Regions from separate parts of the Sporolactobacillus caesalpiniae genome, predicted to be linked through region 1. Evidence: riboswitches for the same ligand, from Rfam matches in the RefSeq annotation. Region 1 holds a riboswitch; each other region holds the start of a gene.
The links. Region 1 has a riboswitch for S-adenosylmethionine ahead of metE (5-methyltetrahydropteroyltriglutamate--homocysteine S-methyltransferase). Riboswitches for the same ligand answer to the same signal wherever they lie in the genome.

Region 1 (6,071 bases):
ATATGGCCTTCCGCCATTCCTTCAAGCAACGCCGATTGAGTCTTGGGTGATGTGCGGTTTATTTCGTCTGCAAGAATGATGTTGCCCATCAGTGGACCGGGCCGAAATTCGAATTGCGCATTCTTTTGATTGTATATTGTTAACCCGGTAATGTCTGAAGGAAGTAAATCAGGAGTGAACTGAATGCGCTTGAAATCAGCACCTATCGACTTTGCGATTGCGTGAACCAGTACCGTCTTTCCAACGCCGGGTATATCTTCGATGAGCACATGGCCGCCAGCCAGCAATGCTACGGTAATCAGCTTCACTACCCTTCTTTTCCCAACAACAACAGTTTCCACATGATCAATGAGTTCGGAAATTACGTGATGCGCTTCAACGCTTGAATTCATAAGTAACCTCGATTCCGATTATTTTCCGATTAGTTAAACCATTAACCTTAGTGTACAAAAAAAATTCGATTAATTCCAAACATAGGGCTGAAAAAAAAGAACACACGATATAGCATTCGTCTGTTCTTTTTCCTTTATGATCGCCTGTAGAACAGCATTCACTGACTTACAGTTGGCTCTTAAGCTGTTCTGCTGAAACAACCAAGGTCTCTACTCCCGCACCTATCTGTTCAGTAATTGCGGCAAGTTCATTAATACTATGTTCCGTGACAGATGAAAGGTTGCTGCTTTGATCTGCAGATTCGATAATACTTTCGAATTTCTCTCCCGTATGCTTCGATTCCTGCATACTCTTCTGAATAATCGACGTAGTCTTATCAAGAGAAATAACCACATCACCCGTGACGGTTGTTGATTTATGAATGAGTTCGGAAATTTGAACCATCGCTTTATTGGTTTCTTCAGCCAGTTTCTGAATTTCTTGAGCGACGACAGTGAATCCTTTTCCATATTCTCCCGCTCTTGCCGCTTCAATGGCAGAATTGATCGCCAAAATATGGGTCTGTTCGGAAATTTCTTTGACTAATAAAGTTACTTGTCCGATTTGTTGTGACGACGTTTCCAGTTCGCCAACCATTTTACCCATTTCCTTTACAGACTGGCTTGCAGCCATGACCTGAACAAAAAGCTGTTCCAACTGCTTTTGACCTTCTGAAGCATGTTGTTTCGCGTTTCGAGATACTGTGTCTCGTTTCTGAGAGTTTTCACGCACAATTTTAAATTGATCAAGGAGACTGCGAACCGCTTCCTCACTATGCTCAGAGAGCTGCGTCAACTGACTGCTCACGTGTAGAATAGCCGTGCGCAAGTCCTCTCGTCCAATTTCATACTCTCTTTTTAACGTCTTCTCGTATTCTTCGTCATAAGCCTCAAGAACAACTTGCTGTTCAAAGCTGATCATCTTGTTGATCGAACGAATCACGCGATCCGCCTCGTTCTTGTCCGCAACGTTTTCCAAGACAATGCTGATCAAATTCGAGAGCAGGTTCTGGAATGTGCCCATGTAATAAGGAGGAGTCAGCGCAATCCGATAATGCATAATACCGACCTGAAATCTACGTTTGATAAACGCTTCATCGATCACTCCGGAAAACAAGTCTAACACATGGACCGCCAATGTCTTGCTCAATTTTTCAATCGTACTATATTTATCAATAATTTTCTTAAGCGGTTCAATTTTATAGAAACTGCTATAAAATTCATTTGCCATTCGTTCTATATCTTTCTCTACGAACGGCCGCATCACTTTCATGATTTGAAGATCGAATTCTTTAATGTCAAGCATCTCGATCTTCTCAAGCACTTTCGAGTCCAGAGTATCAATTAACACTTCTTCTGATTTCGCCTTCTCCAACCATGATGTAACCTTTTCTTTTCGGTTTAGTAACTGCACGCCAAACACTCCCATCCAAAATAGTCACAGATCAAACATTCTATAACCAATTCTTTTCCGTCAATGGTGATGGTTCACTGTTTATCCCATTGTTTATGCTAAATATTTTTCAGAAAAATCTTCTTCTGCAAGCGGTCGACTATAATAATAGCCTTGAATGGCTCGGCATCTGCATGATTCGATTGCGAGCAGTTGTTCCTTTGTCTCAATACCCTCCACAATCACGTCGATCCATAATTGTTCGGCCATGGACACAATTGCAGTCACAATCGCTTGATCTCGATTGCTTTTGGCAATATCCAAAACAAATGATCGGTCAATTTTTAATTGATTGATCGGTAAACTCTTCAAGTAACTGAGTGAGCTGTATCCCGTTCCGAAATCGTCGAGACTGACACCAACGCCAAGTGCTCGGATCTCGTTCAGAATCTTAATTGAGCGCTCCAAGTCCTCCGCCATGGTTGATTCAGTGATCTCTAGTTCCAGATATTCAGGACATAGTCCGCTCACTTCCAATGCATGGCACACCCGTTTCACTAATGAATCGTCATGAAATTGATTAAAAGAGAGGTTTACTGAAACAGGAACTCGTGGAGCACCTCGATCCTGCCAGCTCTTCATCCGTTGACATGCCTCTTTAAGCACCCACCAGCCGATTTCACGAATCATGCCCGTCTCTTCAGCGACAGAAATGAAGCCGCTTGGAGGGACGATGCCGCGCTTTGGATGTTTCCAGCGGATCAGAGCCTCAACGCCGATCAATGTCCCGTTGCACGCGTTGACTTGCGGCTGATAAAACAAGACAAATTGATGGTTGTATAAAGCGGTTTGCAATTCGTTCTCAGTGCTTACTTTCATTATAAGCTGTTGATGAAGCTCATTGTTATAAAAGAAATAGCTTTCTTTGTTGCTTTTCTTAGCTTCCCTCAACGCCGCCTCAGCGCTCGCCAAAATCTGCACACTGGAGGTACCGTCATAAGGATATTCGGAGATGCCGATGCTGAATGTTGCATAGATTTCTTTTCCTTCAATAGTGTGCGGTTTCTCAGTGGTGTGCACAAGTTTTTCAGCTATATGAATTAATCCGCGTTTGTTCAAACAACTTTTGCAGATAATCATAAACTCGTCGCTGCTGATTCGAAATAATTCCGCGTTCATTCCATTAAGCGTCTGATTAACCCTTCCGGACAGAGAAATCAGTAACTCATTTCCGATACTTCTTCCGAATATTTCATTTATTATTTTCAACCGGTCAATATTGATTTTCAAAAGTGAAAACGATTGCTTGCTTATTTGACAAGTCTTGATTAAGTCAACAATTGTCTCTTCAGCAACCAAATTATTAGGTAACCCTGTAAGTACATCATGAAAAGCCTTAAAACGTATTTCCTCCGCTTTTTGGATCTCGTACGCTTTCTTCATCTGCTGATAGCTGTCCATGACCAATTGATAGTTCAGATTAAGCACTTTGCCTAACGCATCGGAAATCGTCAGTGCTTGTTCGCTGTAATTGACAGCTTTGATGATCCCATCCATAAGTCTGCGCTGATACAGATGGTTAAGCGCGGCTTGATTGGTCAAGTTTAGATGATGATCAAAGAAAAAAGCCGCCTGGTCCCTGCATATCGTCAGAAAGTGCTGATCGATGATTCCACTGAAAACACTCCGAGCTTGCGTTACGTACATGAGTGTCAGATCTTCTTTTGTCTTCTCAGACAGAACCATACTTTGTATATTGAATAAATCGGAAACAGATTGACTCATCTGCTGAGCAACATGGGCGAAGTCGTGTAACATAAACGGGCGCATCCATCTTACCAATTGTAAATCCAACATGTGGATTTGCGTCAGGCTAATCCGCTGTTTAACCAAATGGTCGCTAATTGATAAATCTACCGCTTGCTTCTTCACTTCCGCGAGCCATTTTTCTCGATTTAACTGTTCCCCCATCTTGTGTTCACCCTCATCATTTCTTTGCTGCCTTAATTTCGTAATTGAGAGACTAATACATTCTTTTTATCGTCACAAGAGGAACAAAAGTGAACAGGTTCATGATTGATTCAAAAAAATTTTTAGCAAAAAACAAAACATTGACGAACGGTCCATTCCATGTTAGTATTCAAATTAACTTAATTAATCTCTTATTGCGAGCGGCGGAGGGACTGGCCCTATGAAGCCCGGCAACCTTTCAGATTTATGAAAAGGTGCTAATTCCAGCAAGATTTCTGTTTTAGAGATCTTGAAAGATAAGAGGGTGCGGATGATATGTCAAGCCTCTCTATTAAACTAGAGAGGCTTTTTGTTTGTCCCCTCAAAAAAATAGGATTGCAGAACACAGGAGGATGATCATGAGTAACGTATTAAGCGCGAATCTTGGATACCCGAGAATTGGTGAGAAAAGAGAATGGAAAAAGGCACTTGAACAATTTTGGGCAGGAAAAATTTCAAAAGAAACTTTTCTAGATACGGTAAAAACATTGCGATTAAGTTATCTAAAAAAACAAAAGGACATTGGTGTCGACCTGATTCCAGTTGGCGACTTCAGTCTCTATGACCATGTTCTTGATACCGCCGTTCTTTTTGGTTTAATCCCTGATCGATTTAAATCAGACGAAAAAGAAGTATCCCTCGAAACCTATTTTTCGATCGCCCGAGGCAACAAAGATGCAGAAGCATCGGAAATGACAAAATGGTTTAACACAAACTATCACTATATCGTTCCGGAAATCACTAATGATACGAAGCCTTATCTCACTAGGAACCGCCTTCTTGATCTGTTCAACGAAGCGAAAACAGAACTGGGTATTATTACAAAGCCCGTTATTGTAGGACCAATCACATTATTGAAACTCTCAAAAGGTTATGATGACGATCACTTTACCACACTGCTTGACGCACTGCTTCCTCTATACGCCCAAGTACTAGGCGAGCTGCAAGCGGCCGGCGCGGAATGGGTACAGATTGATGAACCGATTCTTGTTAGAGAACAAAGCGAAGAAGATCTTGCTGCATTCAACCGCGCTTACAAATTTATTAAAGAAAGCGTTCCTGAATTAAAACTTCTGCTTCAAACCTACTTCGAAGCGATTGACGACTACAAAGAAGTTGTGCAATTGCCTGTAGATGGAATCGGACTTGATTTTATTTACGGCAAAGAAGCGAATCTGGCCGCGATTAAAGCATACGGCTTTCCGGAAGACAAAGTACTTGCCGCTGGAGTTGTTGACGGCCGCAATATCTGGAAGACTGATTTAGCTGCAACACTTGCCGAACTTCAAACCTTGCTTTCAGCGGTTAAGGATCACGGAAAACTTTGGGTCACTCCGTCATCAAGTCTGCTGCATGTGCCGGTAACGGTATCCAATGAAAACGATCTGGATTCGGTCTTACTGAACGCACTTTCCTTCGCAGATGAGAAACTGAACGAAGTCGTTACGCTTGCTAAGGGACTAAGCGAAGGCGAAGCCGCAATCGCTGACGCTGTTCAGAAGAGCAGCGCAGACCTTCAAGCGCTACAGCAATCGGCGCACCGCAATAACCAAGCGGTTCAAAAAGAAATCGACCAATTAGGCGATGAACTGCCGACACGTCCGGGCTCATACAAGCTGCGCCAGCAAATTCAGGCCGACGCGTTCAATCTGCCGCCACTGCCGACGACAACGATTGGAAGCTTTCCGCAGACAAAGGAAGTTCGCCAAGCACGACGTAATTGGAGAAAGGGCGAATGGTCCGACGCTAAATACGAACAGTTCATTAACGACGAGACAGCAAAATGGATTCAAATTCAGGAAGATCTCGGCATCGATGTACTCGTGCATGGCGAATTTGAACGAAACGACATGGTTGAATATTTTGGTGAAAAGCTCGCAGGCTTCGCCTTTACCCGTTTTGGCTGGGTTCAGTCTTACGGCTCGCGTTGCGTGAAGCCACCACTGATCTTCGGTGATGTATCATGGATCGCACCGATGACTGTCAAAGAAAGCGCCTATGCACAATCGCTGACGAAAAAGCCGGTAAAAGGTATGCTCACCGGACCGGTTACAATCTACAACTGGTCGTTTGTTCGCGATGACATAAGCCAAGCGGAAGTCTTCAATCAAATTGCGCTCGCATTGAAAAAAGAAGTGCACGCACTTGAAGAGGCGGATATTCGCATGATCCAAGTCGACGAGCCTGCGCTTCGTGAAGGTTTGCCATTGAAGGAAGCAAAGAAAGCCGGCTACCTC
Region 2 (6,071 bases), on a different contig from region 1:
GATATGGCTACGGCCGCTAATGCGGTGGCACTGGTTGCAATTTTCAACACAACGGGACGTATTGTGCTCGGAACAGCGTCGGATCATTTTGAGCGGTTGAAAGTCATCGCCGTATCACTATTCATTACAGCGGCTGCGGCACTTGTGCTCAGTGAATTGAGATTGAACTTTGCATTGTTCTTCGTCTGTGTCTCAAGTGTGGCCTTCTGCTTTGGCGGGAATATCACAATCTTCCCAACCATTGTTTCCGAATTCTTCGGATTAAAAAATCAAAGCCGAAATTATGGGATTATTTATCAGGGCTTCGGTATTGGCGGCTTAAGCGTATCCTTTATCTCCGGATTTCTGGGCGGATTCGCGCCAACATTCAACTTTATTGCGCTGCTCTGTGCTGCTGCCTCTGTTGTTGCCCTGCTGATCCATGTCCCAGGCACGAAACGCGCGCCTTTGTTTGCCGGACGCAAAGTACAGGAAGAGAGAAGATAATGGGTACTAGAGGATGAAAAATGAGCGATTACTATAAATAGATGGCTCGTGAGATTCGCGAAGGCTTCTGTTCAAGCATCGGACAACAAACGGTGCTTGAACAGAATTTTTGCTGTTTCGAAAAGTGGTCAACACAGGGTTTGAAAAGTTTGGTACACTAAAAATGAAATCGTTACCATTATGAAATGAAAGCAGATGAAGATTATCATGACATCGTTTGTGACGATGCTGTTTCAATTATTCGAACGGGCGGCCTTGCTGATTGTGTTTCTCTTTTTAATTACACGAATTCCGCGTTTTAAAGAGATCTTGCAACGCGAAAAGCACTCGGCATCCGAGCTTGCGATTCTGACAGCAATTTTTTGCCTGTTTGCTATTTTAAGCACCTATTCAGGAATCCATGTGGAAGGATCACTTGTGAATGTCCGTATCGCAACGATTGTATCGAGCGGAATTTTATTTGGTCCGGCGGTTGGCATGATTACCGGTATCGTTTCCGGTACACATCGCTATCTGATTGATATCGGAGGCGTTTCGGCACTCCCGTGTTTTATTACAAGCTCATTTGCCGGAGTGGTTTCGGTATGGATTCATAAAAAGGTAAAAAAATCGCAGCGCTGGATATACGGAATTGCCGGCGGGATGTTCTGCGAACTGTTAACAATGGTGCTCATCCTTTTGATGGCCGATTCGTTTCAACTCGGCTGGAGTATTGTTTCGCAAATTGCCCTGCCCATGATTTTAGGCGAGGTCAACATCGGTTTTATCGTCCTGCTTGTCATGAGTGTCGAAGGAGAAAAGGAAAAAATCGCAGCGATGCAGGCGAAGCTTTCTCTGGATATCGCCAATAAAACACTTCCTTATTTTCGTTCGGTTAATAAGGATTCCCTGGCAAAAATCTGCAGCATCATTAGAGAAGAAATTCATGCGGATGCTGTGGCGATGACGGATAAAGAGACCGTTCTCGCATACGTTGGTTTTGGTGAGGAACGCTACACAGTCGGCAAAAATATCGTTAGCGATTTGACGAAAAAGGTGATCAGCCAAGGCAATATTACGTTCTCTAACCATTCATCGGAGCATCATCTGCCGCAAATTCAATCGGTACTCATTATTCCGTTAAAGGAAAAGGATGAAGTTACAGGAACGCTCAAAACCTACTACCGCAAAGCGACGAAAATGACCTACTCCCAGCAGACGCTGGCGATCGGGCTGTCACAGATGATTTCTACCTTATTGGAAATCTCCCGAATGGAACAAATAAAGGAAGCGGCGAGCAAGGCGGAGCTGCGGGCACTTCAGTCAAAGATCAATCCGCATTTTCTCTTTAACGCACTGAACACGATTGCCTCTCTTACGCGCAGAGATCCGGGGAAGGCGCGTGAACTGATTATCCATTTATCCGGATATATGCGGTCGAATATTGAGCGAACGGATGAACTGATCGATATGGATGAAGCCATTCAGCAAGTAAAGGACTATGTCGAAATTGAGCTTGCGAGATTTGGTCACCGGTTGGAAGTGGACTATGATCTGGATCCGGTTGATTTAAAAATTCCCAGCCTTCTGGTGCAGCCGCTCGTTGAAAATGCGATCAAGCATGGCGCGCTGAAAGCAGGCGGGCAGGGCAAGGTCACAATAAGCGTCGAGGCATTGAGCCATTGTGTTCGCATTCATGTAAGGGATAATGGGCCGGGCATTGATCAGGCAACGATTGATCGCTTGTATACAAACCAAATGCCTGCAAAAAAAATCGGATTGCTAAATGTGCATCAACGCGTAAAATTAATCTATGGGAACGGGTTGATCATCCGTCATTTATCGCCTGGGACCGACGTTTACTTCGACATTAAGAAGGTGGTCCAATGAAAGCAATTATCGTTGAAGATGAACAGTTGGCACGTGAGGAACTTGAATTCTTAATTCACACCTATAGCTCAATTGAGATTACAAACTGCTTCGAGGATGGCCTTGATGTGTTGAAATTTTTACAAGAGAATGAGATCGATGCTATTTTTCTAGATATCAATATTCCATCGCTTGACGGTATCCTTCTGGCTAGCAACATCAGCAAGTTCAAGCGGAAGCCGTATATTATTTTTACTACGGCTTATAAGGAGCATGCGGCAAAAGCATTTGAACTGGAGGCTTTCGATTATATTTTAAAACCCTATGATGAAAAGCGGATCGCGCCGATGCTCGCAAAGCTTGAGGCGACCTTTTTACGTGATCACGGAATTGCGGAACGATCTGATGAAACGACTGACGTTCATAATGACACCACAAGCAGGACGCAACGCATCAATCTACGAAATAACGAAAAAATTATTGTTAAAAAAGTTGACGACATTTACTATGCAGAAGCCAGCGAGAAGGTGACGCTCGTCTATACTAACGATGCAAAGTATACGATGCCAATGAGCCTGTCTGAGTTTCAAGCGATGCTGCCGCAAAAACTTTTCTTTCGCTGTCATCGTTCGTACACGGTCAATCTGTCTAAAATTCGAGAGATTGTTCCGTGGTTTAATCAAACCTATGTTGTCCGTCTGCATGATCTTAAGGCAGAAATTCCCGTCAGCAGAAGCAACATTAAGGAATTTAAAGAGCGGATGCATTTGGGGTGAATTTGAAAAATTAAAAAGGAAAAGCTCAGTCCCTATACGGCTGAGCTTTTCCTTTTTAAGAGAGGAGGCCTTTAATCCTTCCAAACTTTTTTCGCAACATCAACCACTAACCCTAGTTTTGCCCACTGCTGTGCTTCGGTAAGTTTATTGCCTTCTTCAGTTGAAGCGAATCCGCATTGGGTTGACAGGCAAAGGTTCTTCAATGGAACATAGTTTGCTGCTTCTTCGATTCTTTTTTGCAATGCGTCTTCAGATTCAAGTTCTGGAAATTTAGACGTCACAAGTCCTAAGACAACTTTTTTGTCTGAGCCCTCTGTGAAAATTTCACCGAGCGGAGCAAAATCGCCGGATCGTTCATTGTCATATTCCAGAAAATAGCCATCGAGATTAAGCTGGGCAAGGTATTTTGCTACCGGTCCGTAACCGCCGGAAAATAGGAACGTGGATTGGAAATTCCCACGGCAAATATGTGTCGTTATCGTCAAATCTTCAGGGAGACCGTTTAATGCTTGGTTAATGACCGTCACGCTGTCCTTTGCGAGTTGCTCATAGCGTTCCTTTTCTTCTACCGATTTAGTGAAAATAATCTGGTTGATCAGGAACGCCCAGGTCGTGTCGTCGAGTTGAAGGTAGCGACAGCCTAGATCATAGAAATGCCGGATGGTTTTGTGATACGCAGCTGCCAAATCATCCAAGAAGTCTTCACGAGTCGGATAAAAGTTAACCGCTTGATCGCTGCGATGATCACGGAAATAAAGGGTAGGGCTAGGGATTGTCTGTTTTACAAGAATGCCTTCCGGAACGATGCTCTGCATGAATTTAAAAGCATCGAAAAATGAATGATCAGGATTATAAGATACCTTGTCAATGAATCGTACATTCGTATCACGGGTCTTTGCACCTTTAAATTTGTAACTTTCATTTTGTGAATAAGATTCAACACCGTTTAGTTCGGCAAGAAAGTCCAAATGCCACCAGCTTCGACGAAATTCTCCGTCAGTCACAGCCTTTAATCCCGACTTGATTTGCTTCTCAACAATTTTCTTTATCTCTTCGTCTTCAACTTGATTCAGAGCTGCTTTGTCGATCTCACCGGCGTCAAACTGTTCACGAGCTCTTTTCAATTCAGCCGGGCGTAAGAGACTTCCTACTTGATCAGATCTGAATGGCGCTTTTTTTACTAGGGTTACTGTCATTTCTGTTTCCTCCTCAACTCTATTTCTTCTCGTGCAACCGCCGGCTTTTGCCGTCATGGATCTGCTCACTAGATTTTAGATGGCCGCGGCAGATTTGTGCGTGACTCAATCCGTTTTAATGAAAAAAGCCCTCTTCAGGAAGAAGAAGGCTGCATGTTCGAGTCTCTTCTTATCCCTCCGCACATGATTGTGTCAGCTGGGATTAGCACCTTGTCGTGAAACGACGGTTGCTGAAGCGTCATCGGGCCAGTCCCTCGACTTCTCTAGATAAGAATTGTAGTTAATTATTTGATTGATTTGTAGTTTACGACAAAACGATATTTTTTTCAAGTATTTATTAACTGGAGAGTGAAAAGTTCTGTGTGAATAAACAAAAGGATAACCCTTAAATGGGATTTTATGGTATCCTCTATTTCTACGACAAAAGAGAGGATAAAATCGCCAAGGGTTATCGTAGTTCTTATTCTATCGTGTTCCTTCGCGATTGACTAGTGCCATGTTAAAATTTATTGATTCTGTACTTCTGTTCTTCCGTTCTTGTTTCCATAGATTCGCTACGTTTCAATGGTTTGTTGTGATCATTATCGGTTTGATGATACGTTCTGACTGTCTCGGAATCACTTCGGTGATTCGTGACTTGTCCCTAAACCCGAAGGGTTATGAGTCCATGATTCATTTCTTTCGTTCTTCCGCATGGTCTTTGAGCGAACTACGGCAACAGTGGCTGCGCGTGGTGCTCAAGTTTGCGCCGCTCAAGCATGAAGCGGGCGCCGTGGTTCTCGTTGGCGATGGCGTCAAACAGGCGAAAGAAGCCCGCTACATGCCCGCTGTGAAGAAATTGTTTCAAGAGTCCGAGGATGTATCCAAGTCCGCCTTCATCTTTGGACATCTCTGGGGTTCTGTGGGCATCCTGATCGGAAACGCTGGAAAGTTGTTCTGCCTACCTCTTTTTCTTCGCCTTCATGATGGTGTCCAGACGATTCGTCAATGGGAAACGTGCGATGAAAATCAAGACTCCCACGTGGTGCAAATGATTGATCAAGGATTTTCAGCCGCTCGGGTGCTGGGACGTGCGTTGTTTCTACTTGACCGTTATTTCTTGTCTGTACCTGCACTTCGTCGGTTGAATCAACGGAATCAGGAAGGAAGCACGCAACTGGATCTGGTGACGAAAGCAAAAACCTCCTGCGTGGCTTATGAACACCCCGTTCAAACGGGCGGACGGGGACGTCCACGGAAAAAAGGAACCAAAGTGCATGTAAGCACACTGTTTGAAACGCAGGAGAACCAGTTTCAAACGACCCGTCTGTCTCTTTATGGGAAAAAAGAGACGGTCTCTTATCTCTGCCTTGATCTGCTTTGGGGGCAAGGACTGTATCAAGAACTGCGTTTTGTGCTCGTTGTGATGGGTGGACGCCGTTCGATTCTTGCCAGCACGGATCAATCCTTAGAACCGGAGGCCATCATCCGGCTTTATGCCTGGCGTTTTACCACCGAAACTACTTTTCGAGCGATGAAACAGTCACTCGGTGCTTTTGCCTATCATTTTTGGAGCCGTTCGATGCCCAAACTGAACCGTTATCGCAAATCGGATGAACCCGATCCGCTGGATCACATAACCGAAGACCGCGCACAAAAACGGATTGTTCAAACGGTCAAAGCGATTGAAGGATCCATGATGTGCCACTGCATCGCGATGGGCTTGCTTCAGATGATTGCGTTGCGTCATGACACGAAGAGACAAAAGAATCTTTTTCGCTTTTTA
Region 3 (6,071 bases), on a different contig from region 1:
TCAGTGCAGACGCGCACACGTCGTCGACGCCTAATAAGTCAAGTGCGACAAAGCAGCCGACAATATCGACAATCGAATCCAAGGCTCCGACCTCGTGAAAATGGACATCCGCCAACGGCATCTGATGGACGGCCGCTTCCGCTTTGGCGATCTCAGTAAAAACGGCAATCGATTGTTTCTTGATTTTTACGGATAAGCCGCTTGAATCGATAAGGGCGCAAATGTCGCTCAAATGCCGCACATCATGATGGTCATGATGCTCAATAAATCCGTGATCCTTTTCATGATTCAATTCGACGTCAAAGCTTGTACCGTATATACTGTTTTTCGCAAGACGCTCATTGTGAAGCTGGTAATCACCGACATGCAATTTAGCAAGCTCCGATTGAAACCGGTCAAAATCAACGCCAAGATCAAGCAATGCGCCAATGAACATATCACCGCTAATTCCCGAAAAAGCATCTAAATAAAGAGTTCTCATCTCATTCCTCCATGCGGGCCAAAGCCATTTTACAAATGATTAATCATGCTTGCTGAGTAGGCGGCGCCAAAGCCATTGTCAATATTCACCACGGTGATTCCCGACGCGCAGCTGTTGAGCATCGTGAGTAGCGCCGTCACTCCTTTTAAGTTGGTGCCGTAGCCGACGCTTGTCGGCACAGCAATCAGCGGTTTGTCAATCAAGCCGCCGACAACACTGGCGAGCGCGCCTTCCATACCGGCAATGACAATCACAGCTTTGGCTGCGCGAATGACATCCAAACGGGCAAACAGCCGATGAATACCGGCAACACCGACATCATAAATTCGTTCCACACGGTTTCCATAGGCTTCCGCGGTTACAGCCGCCTCTTCGGCAACTGGAATATCAGAGGTCCCGGCGGTCACAATCGCGATATAGCTGCTGGTTTTCTTCACTTCAGCACGATTCACGAGCGCGCAGCGTGCTTCTTTGTAATAAACAGCATCCGGCTCAACTTTTTTTATCTGTTCAAATTTTTCTGAGGAGAGGCGCGTACATAAAATGTTCACCGTCTGCTTGCGCATTGTCTCAATGATGCCGATGATTTGTTCCGTCGTTTTCCCTTCGCCGTAAATCACTTCCGGATAGCCATTGCGCTGCTTGCGCGTCAGGTCAACCTTCGCAAAACCGAGATCCGCAAAACCGCTGTCTTTTCCACGTGTCGCGGCTTGACTAGGTTCAGCAATATCTTGAAACAGCGCATGCAGTTCGTCCTTTTCCATTTTCTGTCCACCTCTCCTCTTTTACCGAAACCCTTATTGGACAATGACACCCAGTCCATCAGGAACGACGGTTATCTTAGCGTCCTTGCCTTCGCGCGCGTAGGCCATTTCAAGTGCCTGATCAAGAGAAGTGGCGAGATCCATGTGCATGCCGGTAATCAGTCCGGGATCGACCAAATCAGAAACCATAATTACATGATGATGGACAAGAATCCGTGCCAGAATCTGAGCCGTCCATTGATCCGGAATCGTTTTCAGTTTCGGTGTATTGATGGCGCGATCCAAGAATTCCTTCGGATCGGAAACATCCGCGAGATTATGATAGAAGCCTTCACCGCCATGTCCGTCTCGGCAGCCGGCAACCATGATAATCGTGCCGCCTTCTTTGTTTGTCGCCTCTGCCGCGGTCATCCCTTTTACTGCCTGATAGATGTTCTGATCCAGAGGATAGCCGCCATTCGTAGAAATAGCGATGTCACAGTCAATTTTCGTTACACTGGACAATTCGCGAAGAAATTTGCAGCCCTCTCGATGTGCCTCTTCCATATCTCCAGCGAATGACCCGATAATTTTTTTATCTTCATCAAGAACAACGTTCACGATAAATGCTAAATTTGCTGTGCGTGCCGCGTAGACCATGTCCTTGTGAATCGGATTGTGATTCAGATTTCCGGTACGCGCCTTGTCTGAATCAATAAACGGACCGGAGTGATTGGCCATAATCGTTTTGTAGGAAGCAACACCTGGAAGCACGGATTTGCGTCCTCCGGAAAATCCGGCGAAAAAATGCGATTCAATAAATCCTTCCGAAAGCAGCAAATCGGCTTCGGCGGCGATTCGATTGATGATGCAGTCACCTCCGGACGGCAACTGGCCGATTTTAACCATCGCCGCGTCATCGGTCGAGATATGCATCACGATTTCTTCTTCATCGACAATTTTTTGTCCATATTTGTTAACAAGTTCAGCGCGAGTGGACGGACGGTGGAAGCCAGTCGCAACAAGAATACGGATGCGCGCATCTGGAGACGCTTCACGTAACCGTCGCAAAAGGATCGGTGTAATAATGTGCGACGGAACCGGACGCGTGTGATCCGAGCTGATAATCACGATATTTTTCTTGCCTTTGGCCAGTTCTTCCAAAGACGCAGATCCAATTGGATGATTAAGCGAATCCTCGACGATCTCGTTTTCCGATCGATCTGTGTGGTAAGTTGCTGCTTGGGATACTAATTTGCCTGCATAATTGTGATCGGGCAGATTAGCCTCGATTGTTGTTTTGTCATAAGGAAGTTCAATGCTAACCATAAAATAACAGCCCTCTTTTCAGATCTTTTTGCGTTACAAAGAAGCAAGTATCAAAGATTCGTGATCCTTAGTATGAGAAAAAGTGACACGTGACATGCGCATCACCAGGTCACACAACCTTTTCTACGTGCACCATCTGTTATAAATCAAAACAAAAAGGCTGTCCGTTCCGTATGCAATCATCAAAAAAAGTTAACAAATGTTCACTTTATTTGTGACAAACATTAGGTGAAAAACCGTTAAAATAGAGTTAAATGTAACAATTGTATCTCTGTTTTTCAACTTGAATGATTGTGATGGGAAGGAAAAATCCATGGTATTAAGTGAAATCGAATATTTAATTAATTTTCTGGACGCACACAATGTACCGACAATTAACAAAAGTAGACACACCTATCTGACTTATCACGGCCTTGAAGAACGGTATACGTATGTTCTCAAGAAGGGCATTATAAAAAACAGCATTATTCTTCAAGATGGACGCGAATTTAATCTCTCTTATATCGTAAAACCGGATGTTATCTCGTTGCTTCGAGATGAGGTTTCCAAGTTTACGGAACAGCCATTCAATGTACGTGTGGAATCCAACGAAGCGACTTTCTATCAAGTGGATCGCGTCACCTTTTGGAAATATGTCAATGCGACACCGGAGCTGCAGAACTATATCAAAAGCTATTATCGTAAGAAATTATCGGAGAATATTTTCCGTTCCCAGCGAATGATCATGAATGGAAAAAAAGGCGCGGTTTGCGCCTTTATTTACAGTCTGATTGATTTATTCGGGCGCAAAGTGCGTGAGGGGATTTTGATTGATTTCATGTTAACAAATGATGACATCGCCGGCTTCTGCGGTATCAGTGCGCGCAGCAGCGTCAATCGAATGCTTGGTGAGTTAAAACGTGACGGCGCGCTGATGGTCAAGAATCGAAAACTGATCATCACAGATATAAGTTATCTTTTGGATCACATTGCTAACTAAAATGAACGATACACATCCTATATGGAACAGAGGCTGTCTGTATAACAACTCTTATACTGCGCTCCGGTTGCTCGCTTTCCACGGCCGACCCGGAAATCTCCTCGCTTAATACCCATGAACTGCGGGGTCTCCCTTGATTCGCTGATCCCGTGTATGAGTCTCACACCTGTGCTCTTGATTCATAATTTATGTATGGTGTCTCAAAGTCAAAAACGGACTTTGGGGACACCCGCTTTCTTGCCCTTGAAACAACTCGATTTCCGATCCCTTCCTAATTCACTTACCAAAAAAACGCCTCAACTTATTCAGTTCAGGTTGTTCCGTACTCACCAATTGAATACTCAAACAAAGAAAATATTACAATTTTATGTCACTTACACTTTTTAAACCAAGTAATTCGATAAAATTTAATTGACATAGGATTAGTATGAATTATATCTAATGATCATCGTAACGAACTCCCGGAACGCGTCTGGGAATGTGTTGTAAGAACGTTTTACATCACCTTTATTAAAATTGAACACTAAAGGTCTTATCAAGAGTGGTGGAGGGACTGGCCCAATGAAACCCGACAACCAGCACACTGTGCATGGTGTCAATTCCTGCAGATTAAATTCTGGCAGATAAGAAGAGACAGCGAAAACAGCTGCTTTTCTGATTCTGTGAAAAGCGGCTGTTTCTATACGTTAAAAATTGAACGCCTAGGCTAGTTCGTTTATTTCATTACAGAGACGAGGGGGAGTATCCATGAATTTAAAAAAAGGAATGATTCTAGCTTTATCTTTTCTATTAATTATTTTGACGCTTTCGGGATGCGGAAGTGCGTCCGACAAAAAAAGCAGCAGTACTAAAGTCAATAAAAACACAGTCACAATCGGTGCAACGGATTCCTTGTCCACGATCAATCCGTTGCTCGTGGATCTAACTGAACTAGGGAAATATGCCATCGGGCTCAATTTTCTGCCATTAATTGAGCTTGACAGCAAACTGAATGTTGTCGGTCAGTTAGCGGACAGCGTGACAACAAAAGACAATCGGACCTTTACCGTCAAAATTAATAAAAAAGCAAAATGGTCGGACGGCAAAGCAATTACGGCAGATGACGTGATCTTCTCGGTGCTGAGATTAACCAATCCTAAGGTTGGAAATGTAAATATAGGCGGTTATGCCGTGCTAAAAGGATTTAACGATAGCGGAAACTCTCCGGATGGAGCAAAAAGCATTGCCGGCGTGAAAAAGATAGACAGCAAAACAGTAGTATTCGTTACAAAAGCCCCACTGTCGATCGCAACCTTTGACAATACAATTGGGCGCTATCTATTTACCATTCCAAAGCATGTATTACAAGATGTCAGCCCTGATCAATTGGGCAAATACAGCTGGTTCAATAAACCAACTGTCGTCAGTGGTCCCTACAGGCTAACAAAATATGATTCCAATCATTACATCTCCTATACTGCAAATGAAGACTACTGGAGAGGCGCTCCGAAAATCAAAAATCTGAACATAAAAATTGTGCCATCAAGCCAGTTGTACTCTGGACTTAAATCCGGTGAAATTGATTTTGTGCAACAAACATTAGGTGTATTCCCACAAGAAGATTATAAAAACGTTCAAAAATTAGGCAACGTAAAAACAGTACTGGAGCAGCCGCTCACCAATCAGCTCGTTTCAATAAATACTAAAACGATTTCCGATGTTCGTATTAGACGGGCAATTCAACTGGCGTCCAATCGTGAAGAAATAGTGAAGAGTTTGCTGCATGGAAATGGTGAGATCGTTGATGGATTCCTTTCGTCATACAGCCCGTATTTTGACTCATCGATCAAACCGGCCGCATTCAATTTGAAAAAGGCAAAAAAACTCGTTGAAGAAGCGCATTGGGACAAATCGAAGGAATTGACTTTTCTCGTCAATTCTGGTGACAGCACCTTTGTCCAAGCAGCCGATATTATCGCAGCAAATCTGAAGACAATTGGTATAAAAGTGAATGTACAGACTCAAGATCTGTCCAACCTTCTGACCAAAGCTTCAAAGCATCAATTCGATTTGTTCGCCGTTCAATATACGCTATCCCCAATCGATCCTTACCCGGATGTTGATTGGATCGTCAACAGTGATGGAGACTGGCCGCAGTATAAAAATAGTCAACTAGCAGCAAATCTTTCTAAGATTCAATCGGCGAAGAATACAGAAGAAACAAAAACGCTGTACAGCAACATTAATAAAATCGTTCAAAAAGATGTTCCTGTTTACTCAGCATATATTTTACGTTCGCTAGGCGCTTATAATAAGGATCTCAAAAATGCTCAACCGCATATCTACGGTTCCTTCAACACGATTGAAAAATGGGAATGGAAAAAATAAGCTTGTAAATAAAGGAATGAGTTTCAATGGATCATTTGCTTGAAATCAAACATCTGGAAACCACCTATACCGTTCATTCCGAAGAGCGGACTCTTGTTCACGATGTCAGTTTGCATGTAGATAAGGGCGAGACGTTGTGTCTGGTCGGCGAATCAGGGTCCGGTAAAAGTAT

Region 2: it holds a riboswitch for S-adenosylmethionine, as region 1 does, so the genes downstream of both, ABWW58_RS05770 (vitamin B12 independent methionine synthase) here and metE (5-methyltetrahydropteroyltriglutamate--homocysteine S-methyltransferase) in region 1, are expected to answer to the same signal.
Region 3: it holds a riboswitch for S-adenosylmethionine, as region 1 does, so the genes downstream of both, ABWW58_RS10055 (ABC transporter substrate-binding protein) here and metE (5-methyltetrahydropteroyltriglutamate--homocysteine S-methyltransferase) in region 1, are expected to answer to the same signal.

What each region holds. Positions count from the first base shown of each region.
Region 1 covers NZ_JBEVCB010000001.1:81,182-87,252, reverse strand. Annotated here, with positions in the region: gene ABWW58_RS00405 (AAA family ATPase) at 1-392, opposite strand, end outside; gene ABWW58_RS00400 (protoglobin domain-containing protein) at 559-1,845, opposite strand; gene ABWW58_RS00395 (putative bifunctional diguanylate cyclase/phosphodiesterase) at 1,939-3,795, opposite strand; SAM riboswitch class I at 3,984-4,098, shown strand; gene metE (5-methyltetrahydropteroyltriglutamate--homocysteine S-methyltransferase) at 4,194-6,071, shown strand, end outside.
Region 2 covers NZ_JBEVCB010000002.1:493,961-500,031, reverse strand. Annotated here, with positions in the region: gene ABWW58_RS05785 (L-lactate MFS transporter) at 1-486, shown strand, start outside; gene ABWW58_RS05780 (LytS/YhcK type 5TM receptor domain-containing protein) at 694-2,355, shown strand; gene ABWW58_RS05775 (LytR/AlgR family response regulator transcription factor) at 2,352-3,110, shown strand; gene ABWW58_RS05770 (vitamin B12 independent methionine synthase) at 3,182-4,306, opposite strand; SAM riboswitch class I at 4,473-4,580, opposite strand; gene ABWW58_RS05765 (transposase) at 4,803-6,071, shown strand, end outside.
Region 3 covers NZ_JBEVCB010000004.1:331,537-337,607, forward strand. Annotated here, with positions in the region: gene larC (nickel pincer cofactor biosynthesis protein LarC) at 1-481, opposite strand, end outside; gene larB (nickel pincer cofactor biosynthesis protein LarB) at 511-1,245, opposite strand; gene larA (nickel-dependent lactate racemase) at 1,279-2,553, opposite strand; gene ABWW58_RS10050 (Crp/Fnr family transcriptional regulator) at 2,867-3,532, shown strand; SAM riboswitch class I at 4,062-4,162, shown strand; gene ABWW58_RS10055 (ABC transporter substrate-binding protein) at 4,280-5,899, shown strand; gene ABWW58_RS10060 (ABC transporter ATP-binding protein) at 5,926-6,071, shown strand, end outside.